2 regions of the Paracoccus sp. 22332 genome follow, and region 1 is predicted to be linked to the other one. Evidence: riboswitches for the same ligand, from Rfam matches in the RefSeq annotation. Region 1 holds a riboswitch; the other holds the start of a gene.
What was found. A riboswitch is a leader RNA that binds a small molecule or an ion and turns the genes downstream of it on or off. The one in region 1 is predicted to bind cobalamin.
Positions count from the first base shown of each region.

Region 2: it holds a riboswitch for cobalamin, as region 1 does, so the genes downstream of both, ACTJI6_RS12470 (ABC transporter substrate-binding protein) here and ACTJI6_RS01400 (CbtB domain-containing protein) in region 1, are expected to answer to the same signal.

Region 1 is NZ_JBQEOI010000001.1:285,968-291,479, forward strand. Features, by position in the region: gene ACTJI6_RS01365 (DMT family transporter) at 1-184, shown strand, start outside; tRNA gene ACTJI6_RS01370 (tRNA-Pro) at 232-308, shown strand; gene ACTJI6_RS01375 (hypothetical protein) at 457-615, opposite strand; gene ACTJI6_RS01380 (hypothetical protein) at 669-845, opposite strand; partial or broken gene ACTJI6_RS01385 (IS5/IS1182 family transposase) at 1,039-1,203, opposite strand; gene cobF (precorrin-6A synthase (deacetylating)) at 1,426-2,217, shown strand; gene ACTJI6_RS01395 (CbtA family protein) at 2,194-2,931, opposite strand; gene ACTJI6_RS01400 (CbtB domain-containing protein) at 2,931-3,101, opposite strand; cobalamin riboswitch at 3,134-3,316, opposite strand; gene ACTJI6_RS01405 (DUF1636 family protein) at 3,336-3,650, opposite strand; gene ACTJI6_RS01410 (cobyrinate a,c-diamide synthase) at 3,647-4,945, opposite strand; gene cobM (precorrin-4 C(11)-methyltransferase) at 4,942-5,512, opposite strand, start outside.
Region 2 is NZ_JBQEOI010000010.1:7,308-12,819, forward strand. Features, by position in the region: gene ACTJI6_RS12455 (pseudoazurin) at 70-501, opposite strand; gene ACTJI6_RS12460 (ABC transporter ATP-binding protein) at 513-1,283, opposite strand; gene ACTJI6_RS12465 (FecCD family ABC transporter permease) at 1,280-2,317, opposite strand; gene ACTJI6_RS12470 (ABC transporter substrate-binding protein) at 2,314-3,324, opposite strand; cobalamin riboswitch at 3,421-3,612, opposite strand; gene ACTJI6_RS12475 (response regulator) at 3,709-4,380, opposite strand; gene ACTJI6_RS12480 (LapD/MoxY N-terminal periplasmic domain-containing protein) at 4,377-5,512, opposite strand, start outside.

The DNA.
Region 1 (5,512 bases):
TCTGGATCTGCCCACCGTCCTGGGCGCCACGGTGATCATCGGGTCGGGTATCTATATCGTCTGGCGCGAAGGCAGAGGCGGCAATTCCGCCAACCGCCCCGTGATCGCCTCGCGCATCCGCGCGGAGACGGTAACGGCGCCCCGCACCTCGCTGCTGCAAAGAATATGGCCGCCGCGCCCCTGACGGGGCTTGCATTCGCCCGCAGCCCGCGCTACCTGCCCCACCACGGTCGGAGCGTAGCGCAGCCTGGTAGCGCACCTGCTTCGGGAGCAGGGGGTCGGAGGTTCGAATCCTCTCGCTCCGACCAGTTATTGACTGATAAGGGGCGGATAGTTCTGCCTTTTTGATTACGGAAGTTGCCTCGCGATCAGGCTGAATACCTCATAAATCATTGGAATAGATCGCAGTAGTGCCACCCGCACCCCACAGGATATCGTGGCTGCAACGTTCACACCTCAGCTAAGCAAAGCCAGAGCAGAGCCGAGGGTGACGCCCAGAACAACAATTGCGGCGCCCGCCAGCATAGTCTGCCAGACAGGTCGTTCGCGGATACGTGCGGTGTCTCTAATGATCGCGGCAATCTCGGCGCGTATCAGTGCGTCGGTTTCGCTCATGCTCGCCCCTCAACCTGGCCCATGGTTTGTAAGATCCAAGCCTCTACCGACCCTCAGTCCTCGCCCCACATATCATCCATGAGCGCCTTGTCGGCCTCGAAGGAGGCTGCAACTCTGGCGCCGAAACCAGCCTGTTCCGCCCGTTTCAGGATCTCGTGCACGCGCTTTACAAGCCCCGCTATCAACTGCGGAGAAGAGCATTGGCCTGGCTGACGGCTGTCATTGTCCATGTGGGGACCTGGATCTGACGCTTGTTCGCTTCCAAGACATAGAACTCGTTCGGCAGAATACCGGTGTGAAATTCGATGACCGGCTTTTTGTAGGCGCTGTATTGCGCGAGATTCGCAAAGGATTCGAGTGACTTGGTCCAGCCGTCATCCTGGTCAATGTAGAAGGGTAAAAAAGCATAGGCGGGCAGGCGTGCCGCAGATCGGTGACGAACTCCGCGGCATCATATCCCTTGTCGGCGCCGAGCGTCAGCCTCCGGCTCGAGCCCGGCGAATGGCGGTGGATCATATCGATCGCGGCCTGCCGCCCGGCGCGGCCCGTAGCGCGGGTGAGATCGGCTTCGACGATCAGTCCGCTGCGCAATCGGCATGTTCCTCAAACCGATGGCGGAACATGCCTCATATCCATGAGCCCAGCCCGCACAGATCATCGCATGGTCATTGTGGCGACGAGCGCATCAGGCCGTAGCGAAACGCTCTCATATCAAATTAAAAACGAAACTGTAATGGTAGGAAGGCCGCTTGACCGCCGCCGGAGCCGCGGTCAGAAGCGCCTTGCATGGTCCAGGGCGGGGCATCGGGGATGGAACTTTGGCTTATCGGCATCGGCATGGGACGGGTCGCGCATCTGACGCTTGAGGCCGTCGCGGCGATCAACCGTGCCGATCTGATCCTGATTCCCCGCAAGGGCGAGGAGAAGGCGGAACTGGCCCAGGCGCGGCGCCGGATCTGCGACGAGGTGCTGACCAATCCGCAAACGGTGCTGGCGGAATTCGACCTGCCGGTTCGGGATGCCTCGGGCGGGTATGAAGGCGGCGTGCTGGACTGGCACGAGGCGATCGCCGGTTGCTGGGAGAGGGTAATCGCGGTCCATCCCGGTGCGCTGCGGGTGGCGCTGCTGATCTGGGGGGATCCGGCTCTCTATGACAGTTCGCTGCGCATTGCGGCGCGGCTGGCGGACCGGCGGGCCATGACCGTCCATGTGGTGCCGGGGATCATGTCGCTGCAAGGGCTGACGGCGGCCCATGCGATCCCCCTGAACGAGATCGGCGCGCCCTTCCTTGTCACCACCGGGCGGCGGCTGCGCGACGAGGGCTGGCCGGCGGGCGTCGATACGCTGGTGGTGATGCTGGATGGCATGAACAGCTTCCAGACGCTGGATCCCGCCGGGGTCCGCATCTGGTGGGGCGCCTATGTCGGAATGCCGGACCAGATCGTCGAGGCAGGCCCGCTGTCCGAGGCTGGACCGCGCATCGTCGCTGCGCGGCAGGCAGCCCGCGACAGGCACGGGTGGATCATGGATATCTATCTGCTGCGGCGCGATCCCGGCGCCGGGGCGCCGGGACGGGGATCAGGCGCGGCCGCGCGACCATAGGGTGGTCGTCAGCAGGCCCAGGGCGACCCAGGCCACCAGGCCCACGCCCAGGGCGCGGCCCGCGAACTGGGCGGCAAGCTCGGGCGGGGTGGGGCCGGTCAGTTCGGCCGGGTGCGGCGCGCCGACCAGGTGGGGCAGGGCGGCCAGGACGATGGCGGGCGCCCATTCGGCCCAGGACTTGCCGAAGGCGATCAGCCACAGCGCGACAGCGGACAGGGCGACGGTGGCCAGCCACCAGATCTCGCGCTGCGTGATGTCGGCGGCGGCCATGCCGGGCAGTTCCGGGGCAAGGCCGAAGGCGGGCGCAAGCTGCACCGCGACAAAACCCGCGACGCCCCACAGCAGCCCCTGGCGCGCGGTGACGGCATGGCCGCGGTTTTCGGCCAGCGCGATGGCGGCCACCAGCAGCAGCGCATAGCCGGCATAGACCAGGATCGAGAACAGCACCGACAATCCGTCGCGGCTCAGGTCGAGGCCGCCCATGTCGGGATGGGCCGCAGCGGCGGCGCCTTCGGCGTGATCATGGTCATGGGCAGTGTCCGCCGCGTCGTGGTGATGGTGGTCACTGGGCGCCGCGAAATGGGTCAGTTCGCCGCCTTCGTAAAGTTCGGCGTGCAGCAGGACGGGCTGGACAAAGCCCAACTGCAACAGGGCGGCAATCAGCCCTGCGGCAGCACCAGCGATCAGGGCGCTGGACAAAAGACGCGACAGCATCAGTGGCAGGGAAAGCCGGTGGCGTGGCGCACGTCATGGGCGGCGTCGTGCAGCGTCTCGGACTGCGCGAGGCCGGCCGTGAAGACCAGAACCGCGCCGATGGCGGCCACGATGAAGATGTCGCGCAGCGATGTGGAAACCGCGGCCGATGCGCGGGAAAGCGTCGTCATGTCGTCCCTCCTTGCCGTCATCCCCGACGGCGGATTGCGTTTCGCGCTAGGTCGGTCTCCTGACTCGCAGGTCGCTGCCTTTCCTGCCTTCCCATGGCGCGGGGCCACAGTGGCGTGCCGGATCGGCTCTCTGCTCACAGTCGCGGGGGCGGTCGGGTTGGTGATCCCTGTTCCCATGCAGCCTTGCGGGCCGCACCTTGCACACCGCCAGACTGGCACCGCCGGGGCCGACGGTCAAGCGTCGGGAATGCGCGCCAGAACCTTGAAGCGCAGCGGACCCAGCGGGCGCGCATCGCGGATCTCTCCGCCCGGCGCGGCGTGGTAGAGATCCAGGAACCGGCGCAGCCGCTGGCCGTCGCCGCCGTCCACCGGCCCGAACAGATAGGCCATCCGCCCCGGCGCCCTGACCGCCACGGAGCCGCCGCTGCGGCAGCCGGACATGCACCCCGCCGCGCGCACCGTGCAGGCGGTCCCGCCAAGCGCGGCCCGGATCGCCGCCAGCCTGTTTGCCCCGCCGGGGCATTCGGCGCAGACGAAGACGCAGGTCATGCGGCCTGCGCGATCAGGTGGAAGAAGGTGCCGGTGACGCGGCCGCGCCGCGATCCAGTTTCCGCCACCGCCGCGCCGTCGGCATCCTCCACCTGGGCCAGGGCGGCATCCGGCTGGTCGAGGATGGCGGAATAATGGAACTCGTGCCCCCGCAGCCGCGTCCCGGCGGGCAGGCCCGGCATCGGATCCGACAGCCGCGCCAGCCGATAGCCCAGATGCATCCGCCGTTGTTGATAGCTGGTGACCAGCCCCAGCAGCCCGGCCATCGGATGGCTGGTCCCGGCCGCGTCGATCAGCGCCCGGCCCAACACCATGTAGCCGCCGCATTCACCATGCACCGGACGGGTGGCCGCAAAGCGGCGCAGCCCGTCCAGGAACCGGGCCGCGCCCGCGATCCGCCCGGCATGCAGTTCGGGATAGCCCCCCGGCAGCCAGCAGACATCCGCGTCCGGCGGCGGCTGATCGGCCAGAGGAGAGAACGTCAGCACCTCGGCCCCCTGCCGCAGCCAGCCGTCCAGAAGATGCGGATAGACAAAGGAAAACGCCTGATCCTGCGCCAACGCGATCCGCTGGCCGGGCGGCGGCACCGGGCGCCCGCCGGTCCCCGGCACGGCACCGCCCCGCGCTGCGGCCCGGACGGCGTCCAGATCGACATGGGCGCGCAGGAAGGCCGCATAGGAGCGGATCGCGGTTTCCAGATCCGGGTGTTCCGCCGCCTGCACCAGGCCCAGATGCCGTTCCGGGATGGTCAGGTCGCCGCGCCGGGGCAGTGCCCCCAGGACGGGGATGCCCCGCGCCTGGAAGGCCAGGCGGCACAGCCGTTCGTGCCGGGCCGAGGCGACGCGGTTCAGGATCACCCCCGCCACCCGCACATCGTCGCGGAACCCGGCCATGCCCAGGGTCAGGGCCGCCGCCGTCTGCGCCTGGCCCGAGACATCCAGCACCAGCAGCACCGGCCAGCCAGTCAGCGCGGCGATGTCGGCGCTGGCGCCGTTGCCGGTCTCGCCGTCCGCCGCCACGCCGTCGAACAGGCCCATCGACCCCTCGGCCAGGGCGAAGCCGTCCGCCCGCGCCAGTTGCGTCGTCAGCAGGCCCATGGGCATCGCCCAGCTGTCCAGATTGAAGGACGCCCGCCCGCAGGCCGCGCGGTGAAACGCCGGGTCGATATAGTCGGGGCCGCATTTGAACGGCTGCACGGCCAAGCCGTCCTCGGCCAGGCAGCGCAGCAGGCCCAGCATCACCGTGGTCTTGCCGCTGCCCGACCGCGCGGCCGAGACGATCAGCCCCGCCGTCACGGCGTCACCGCGTCGCCGCGCCCGCCGCGAAAGCGCCGGTCGTAATCGGCGGCGTACAGGCGGCTGTCGTCGAATCCCTCTTGCGCAAGGGCGCGGCCGACCAGGATCAGGGCGGTGCGCTCGATCCCGTCGCCGACCTGCGCGGCGATGTCGGCCAGGGTGCCGCGCACCAGCCGCTGGTCGGGCCAGCTTGCCCGCCAGACGACGGCCGCCGGGCAGTCGGCGCCGTAATGGGGGATCAGTTCGGCTGCGACCTGGGCCAGCCGGTGGATCGACAGATGCAGCGCCAGGGTCGCGCCCGTCGCGGCGAAGGCGGCAAGGCTTTCGCCCTGCGGCATGGCCGAGGCGCGGCCCGCCGTGCGGGTCAGCACCACGCTTTGCGCAAGGCCCGGCAGGGTCAGTTCCGCCCCCAGGGCGGCGGCGGCGGCGGCAAAGGACGGCACGCCCGGCGTCACCGTATAGGGGATCCCCGCCGCGCGCAGGCGGCGCAACTGTTCGCCCATGGCCGACCAGACGGACAGATCGCCCGAATGCAGCCGCGCCACGTCAAGGCCGCGCTCATGTGCC
Region 2 (5,512 bases), on a different contig from region 1:
CCGCAAGAACGGCTTTTTCTCCATCTGCGGCCATGCAATGTCGCCCCGTCAAACGCGCTTCGGCGCAGCTCACTCGGCAGTGTCGCGGCGTGCCAGGATCTCGTCCAGGCGCCGACGCGCGGCGTCGGGAAGGTCGTCGGGCAGATCGGCCTTGCTCGCGGGCCTGTCGCCCACCTGGATCAGCATCACCATCCCCATGGTGAAATGGGGCGAACACTTGATGCCCCAGATGCCCTCGGCCTCCAGCGTAACCTCGATTTCCTCGTTGATCTTGCCGATGAATTTCTCGCCGCCCTCTGGGATCATGCCGGCGATGGTGGCGGCGTTGTGGCCGGGATCCGTGGCGATGAACTTCACCGTGTCGCCGGGCCGGATCACCAGATAGTCCGGCTCGAACGGCATGGGGCCGGTGTCGTTGCGGTTCAGCATCCTGACCTCGTGCACCTCGGCCAGGGTGGCGGCGGGCAGCAGGCAGGCAAGCAGGGCGGCGCGAAACAGCATGGCGGTTCCTTTCAGGACAGACGTTGGAAGGCGAAGACCGGGCGTCCGCCGCCCGGATGGGGGATCAGCGCGGCCTCGACCGCGAAGATGTCGCGGATCAGCGCGGGGGTCAGGACCTCGGCCGGGGGGCCCAGGGCGGCGCAGCGCCCGGCCGTCATCACCAGAACGCGGTCGCAGCGCAGGGCGTGGTGCAGGTCGTGCAGGGCGATGACCGAGGCAATGCCCATCGCCTCGACCAGATCGAGGATCGCGATCTGATGGTGGATGTCCAGGTGATTGGTCGGCTCGTCCAGCAGCAGGACGCGGGGCTCCTGGGCATGGGCGCGGGCGATGTGGACGCGCTGGCGTTCGCCCCCGGAAAGCGAGGACCAGTCGCGATCCGCCATCGCCTCCAAGCCCACGGCGGCAAGGGCTGCGGCGACGGCGGCCTCGTGCCGCCCGCCCCAAGGTTCCAGCGGGCCGAGCCAGGGGGTGCGGCCCAGTTCCACCGCGTCGCGGACCCGGATGCGGTCGCCGGTCTCGGCCGATTGGGCGACAAGCGCCAGGCGGCGCGCCACCGTCCGCCGGGACATCCGGGCCATCGGCCGCCCCTCCAGCAGAACCTCGCCGCCGGTGGGCCGGATCAGCCCGGCCAGCATCCCCAGCAGCGTCGACTTGCCCGAACCGTTCGGTCCCACCAGGCCCAGCGTTTCGCCCGGCTGCACGCGCAGGCTGACATCGGCGACGATCTGCCGTCCGCCGACGATGCGGGACAGGCCGATGGCTTCCAGGACCGGGGTCATCGGTGCCGCCCCCGGATCATGATCAGCGCAAAGGCGGGCGCGCCGACCAGGGCGGTGATGACGCCGATCGGCAAAACCTGGCCCGGAATGGTGATCCGCGACACCACGTCCGAGACGACCAGGAACACCGCCCCCGCCAGGGCGGTCGCGGGGACGAGGCGGACATGCCGGGGACCGACCAGGATCCGCATCGCATGCGGCACCACCAGGCCCACGAAGCCGATGGCCCCGGCGATGGAAACCATGATCGCCGTGACCAGGGCCGCCGTGCCGATCAGCACCGCCTGCGTCCGGCGCAGGCCGATGCCCAGCGATGCGGCGCTGTCCGCGCCGAAGGTAAATGCGTCCAGCGCCCGCGCGTGCCACAAGGCCACGCCCAGCCCCAGCCCGGCCATCGGCAGCGCCAGCCATGTGTCGGGCCAGCGCACGCCCGACAGGTTGCCCAGCAGCCAGAACATGATGCCCCGCGCCTGCTCGGCGCTGGCGGACCGGGCGATGATCAGCGCCGTCAGCGCGTTGAACATCTGCGACCCCGCAATGCCCGCAAGGATGATGACCCCTGCCCCGCGTGTGCCGGTGCCGCCGCCTGCCGCCCGCGCCAGCGCCGCCACCAGCACGAAGGCCGTCAGCGCACCGGCAAAGGCACCGGCCGACATCGACAGCATCCCCGCCCCGATCCCCGCGACCGAGACCGCGACGGCCCCGGTCGAGGCACCGGCGGAAATCCCCAGCAGATAGGGTTCAGCCAGCGGGTTGCGCAGCAGCGCCTGGAGGATCAGCCCCGACAGCGCCAGGCTGGCGCCGCCGCAAGCCGCCACGACCGCGCGCGACAGGCGGTAATGCCAGATCACGCCGGCATCGACGGCGCCGACCTCGGCCTGCGACAGGCCGGCCTTGACCGACAGCACGTCCAGCACCACCGACAGCGGGATCCGCGTCTCGCCCACCGCCGTGCCGAAGAACAGCGCCGCGGCCAGGATCACGGGCGCAAGCCAAAGCCATCCCCAGCCCTGCACCACGGCGCGATCCCTCATTTCAGGCCGAACCCGGCCAGCGCCTGGGCCAGGGCTTCCAGGGCGTAGATCGACCGGACCGAGGGGTCCATCGCATTGGCCTCGATCGTCACGATGCGGTCGTTCTTCACGGCGTCCATTTCCCTGGCGACCGGGTCGCTGGTCAGGAAATCGCGCTTCACGGCGATGTCGTCGGCGGGAAAGCGGCGGCGGTTCATCTCGGCCGCGACGATGAAGGACGGGTTCGCGCTGGCGATGGTTTCCCAGCCGACGGTCGGCCATTCCTCGGCGGAATCGACGATGTTGCGGACCCCAAGCGTGGACAGCATCCAGCCCGGAACGCCATAGGCGCCCGCGACATAGGGGTCGATCTCGATATCGGCCGAGGAATACCAGAAGACCGCCGTGACATCGTCGGGCAGGTTCAGCGCCCTGGCCTTGTCCACGGCGGCGGCCTCGCGCGCCTTCAGGTCGGCGATGACCTGGGCGCCGCGCTCCTCGACATCGAAGATCCGCGCCAGTTCCGCGATGCCCTGATAGACCAGGTCGGGGTCGAACATCACCGTGCGCGCGCCGTCCATGCTTTGCGTGTTGTCCTTGCCGACGCATTCCGTGGGCATGACCCAGCTGGGGATCCGCGAATCGTCGAACATCTCGCGCGTGCCGACGGCGCCTTGCGGCCCGATCATCCATTCATAGGCGGTGACGACCAGATCGGGATTCTTGCCCAGGACGCTTTCGAAGCTGGGGGCGTTGTCAGCCAGCCGTTCGACCTTGGCATCCGTTTCGGCGAATTCGGGCAGGACCGGGTTGATCCACAGCGCGGTGCCCGCCACCTTGTCGGCAAGGCCCAGCAGATACAGGATCTCGGTCGTGCTCTGGCCGACGCTGACCACCCGTTCGGGGGCCTTGTCGATGGTGACCCGATGGCCGCAACTGGTCAGGGTCAACGGGTATTCGGTGCCCGCCCGCGCCATGGGCGCAAGGGCAACGGCGACGGCGATTGCCGTGGCTAGCTTCAACATCATGCTTCCTTCCGATGCATTCGGCGGGACGGAAGGCATGGACACAGGCGCGGGGACCACGACCCGCAACACGATGTCACGCCGAGCCGACCCGCTCGGGTTGAACAGACTGCGTCGGCAGGTCTCCTGACTGGCGGATGATCGCCTTGCCCGGCCTTCCCGGACCGAGGTCCAGTGGCATGATCGGGCAGGCTACCGCTTACAGTTGCGGGGGCAGTTCCGGTTGTCGCCCAGGGGCGGATCCGGATTCCCTATTAATTCCGGGTGGAAACCGACGCACCGTCCTTAGCCCGAAGCGGGTTTTCTGACAAGATCGCCTATCGGTCGAAAGGGACGGTCGGTCCCGATTCCCGCGAAGGGCACCAAACCCGGTGACAAAGATGCCTTTCAGCCGCCGTCGAAATAGCGGATCCCCTTGACCACCAACTCGCCCAGGCTGGAGGCGCCCAGCTTGTCGCGCAGCACCAGGCTGACATTGGACACGGTCTTGTAGCTGATGCAGGCCCGGTCGGCGATCTCGCGATAGGACAGGCCCTCGGCGATCAGGCCCAGGATCTCTTCCTCGCGCGCGGTCAGGTTGGCGGCATTGCCGCGCCGGCCGGGCAGGTTCATCAGCGCGATCTGCGTCGCAAGCCGGCCCTCGACATAATTGCCGCCGGCCAGCACCTCGGTCAGGGCGGTCAGGATCTCGTCCGAGGGCGAATCCTTGTTGATGACGCCATTGGCCCCCGCATGAAGCGCGCGGCGGGCCAGGATCGGGCTGCGATGCATGGTGAAGACCAGGATCGGCAGATCCCGGTCCAGCATCCGCAGCCGGTCGATCAGCTTGATCCCCGCGATCCGGTGATCGCCAAGCGTCAGGTCGACGACCATCAGGTCGGGCCGCGCCGCCCGCCAGGCGCGCCAGCCTTCCAGCGCGGTGGCCGCGCCGACGATCTCGCAGGGGATGCGCTGGCGGATGATGCGACCCCAGCCTTCGACCACGACGGGGTGATCGTCGATGATGACGATGCGCTTCAGGCCGTTGGCGGATTGTTTCCGGGGCGGGGCTTCGATCATCGGTGCGGCATCCTCAGTTCGGTGACGGTTTCGGCGCCCACGCGGCGGGGCGGGTCGAAGGCGGCGCCCAGGGCGCGCGCGCGGTCGCGGATGCCGGCCAGCCCGTGTCCCCCGGCCGAGCCGCGCCCCGAAGGACCGCGCCCGTCATCGCGCAGCTGGGTGACGATCTGGTCCTGGGTCCGGCGCATCTCGATGCGGATCCGGCGGGCCTTGCCATGCCGGACGGCGTTCAGCAGGCTTTCGCGGACGAAGCGATAGATCGCCGTTTCCGCAGGCTCGCTGGCCGCGATCCGTCCGTCGCAATCCAGGTCGATGGCCACATCCGGCGCGATCTCGGCGAATTCGGCCACCAGTTCGCCCAGAAGTTCAGGCAGCGATCCGTGGCCCATCAGCATCGGGCGCAGATCGTTGATCGCGGTGCGGGCGGTGTCGCGGACCGCGCCCGCATGGACCAGGATCGCCCGCAGCGCATCGTCAAGCTGCGCCGATCCGGGGCCCGAAACCTCGCGCGCGGCGGCGCGGGCCTGGGACAGCGCCGCGTTCAGCGCGAAAAGCTGCGGACCCATGTCGTCATGCAGATCCGAGGCGATCTTCGCGCGCTCGGTCTCGGACAGGGTCAGCAGCCGGGCTTGCAGTTGCCGGTTTTCCGCCCGCTGCGACGTCAGGTGGTCGGCCAGCGCGTTCACGCCATTGGCCAGCGCCGCGAATTCCGCCAGCCGGTCAGGCGGCGCGCGGCGGTCCAGATCGCCCTGCCGCATCGCGCCCAGCGCCTCTTGGATCGCGCGCAGGCGGCGCAGGATCAGGCGGCTGAAACCCATCGACATGCCGACCAGCGCCGCGCAGGTCAGCGCCAGCAGCGGCATGATGATGCGGAAATCCTCCCAGACCTCGGCGATTTCGTCGGCGGGATCGGTCTGGATGACCAGCCAGCCCAGGACGTTGGGATAATGCGAGATCGGAACGCGGTCCGACCGCAGTTCGGGGCGCATCAGATCGCTGAACCAGCCCGGCGCCTGGTCCTCTGTCAACGCCGCGCCCTCCGCATGGGGCGTCACGGGATGGCCGTGGTTGTCCGTCACAAAGGCGGAAAGATGGCGCAGGGCGTCGATCTCGGCGGCCAGCTGCATCGCCT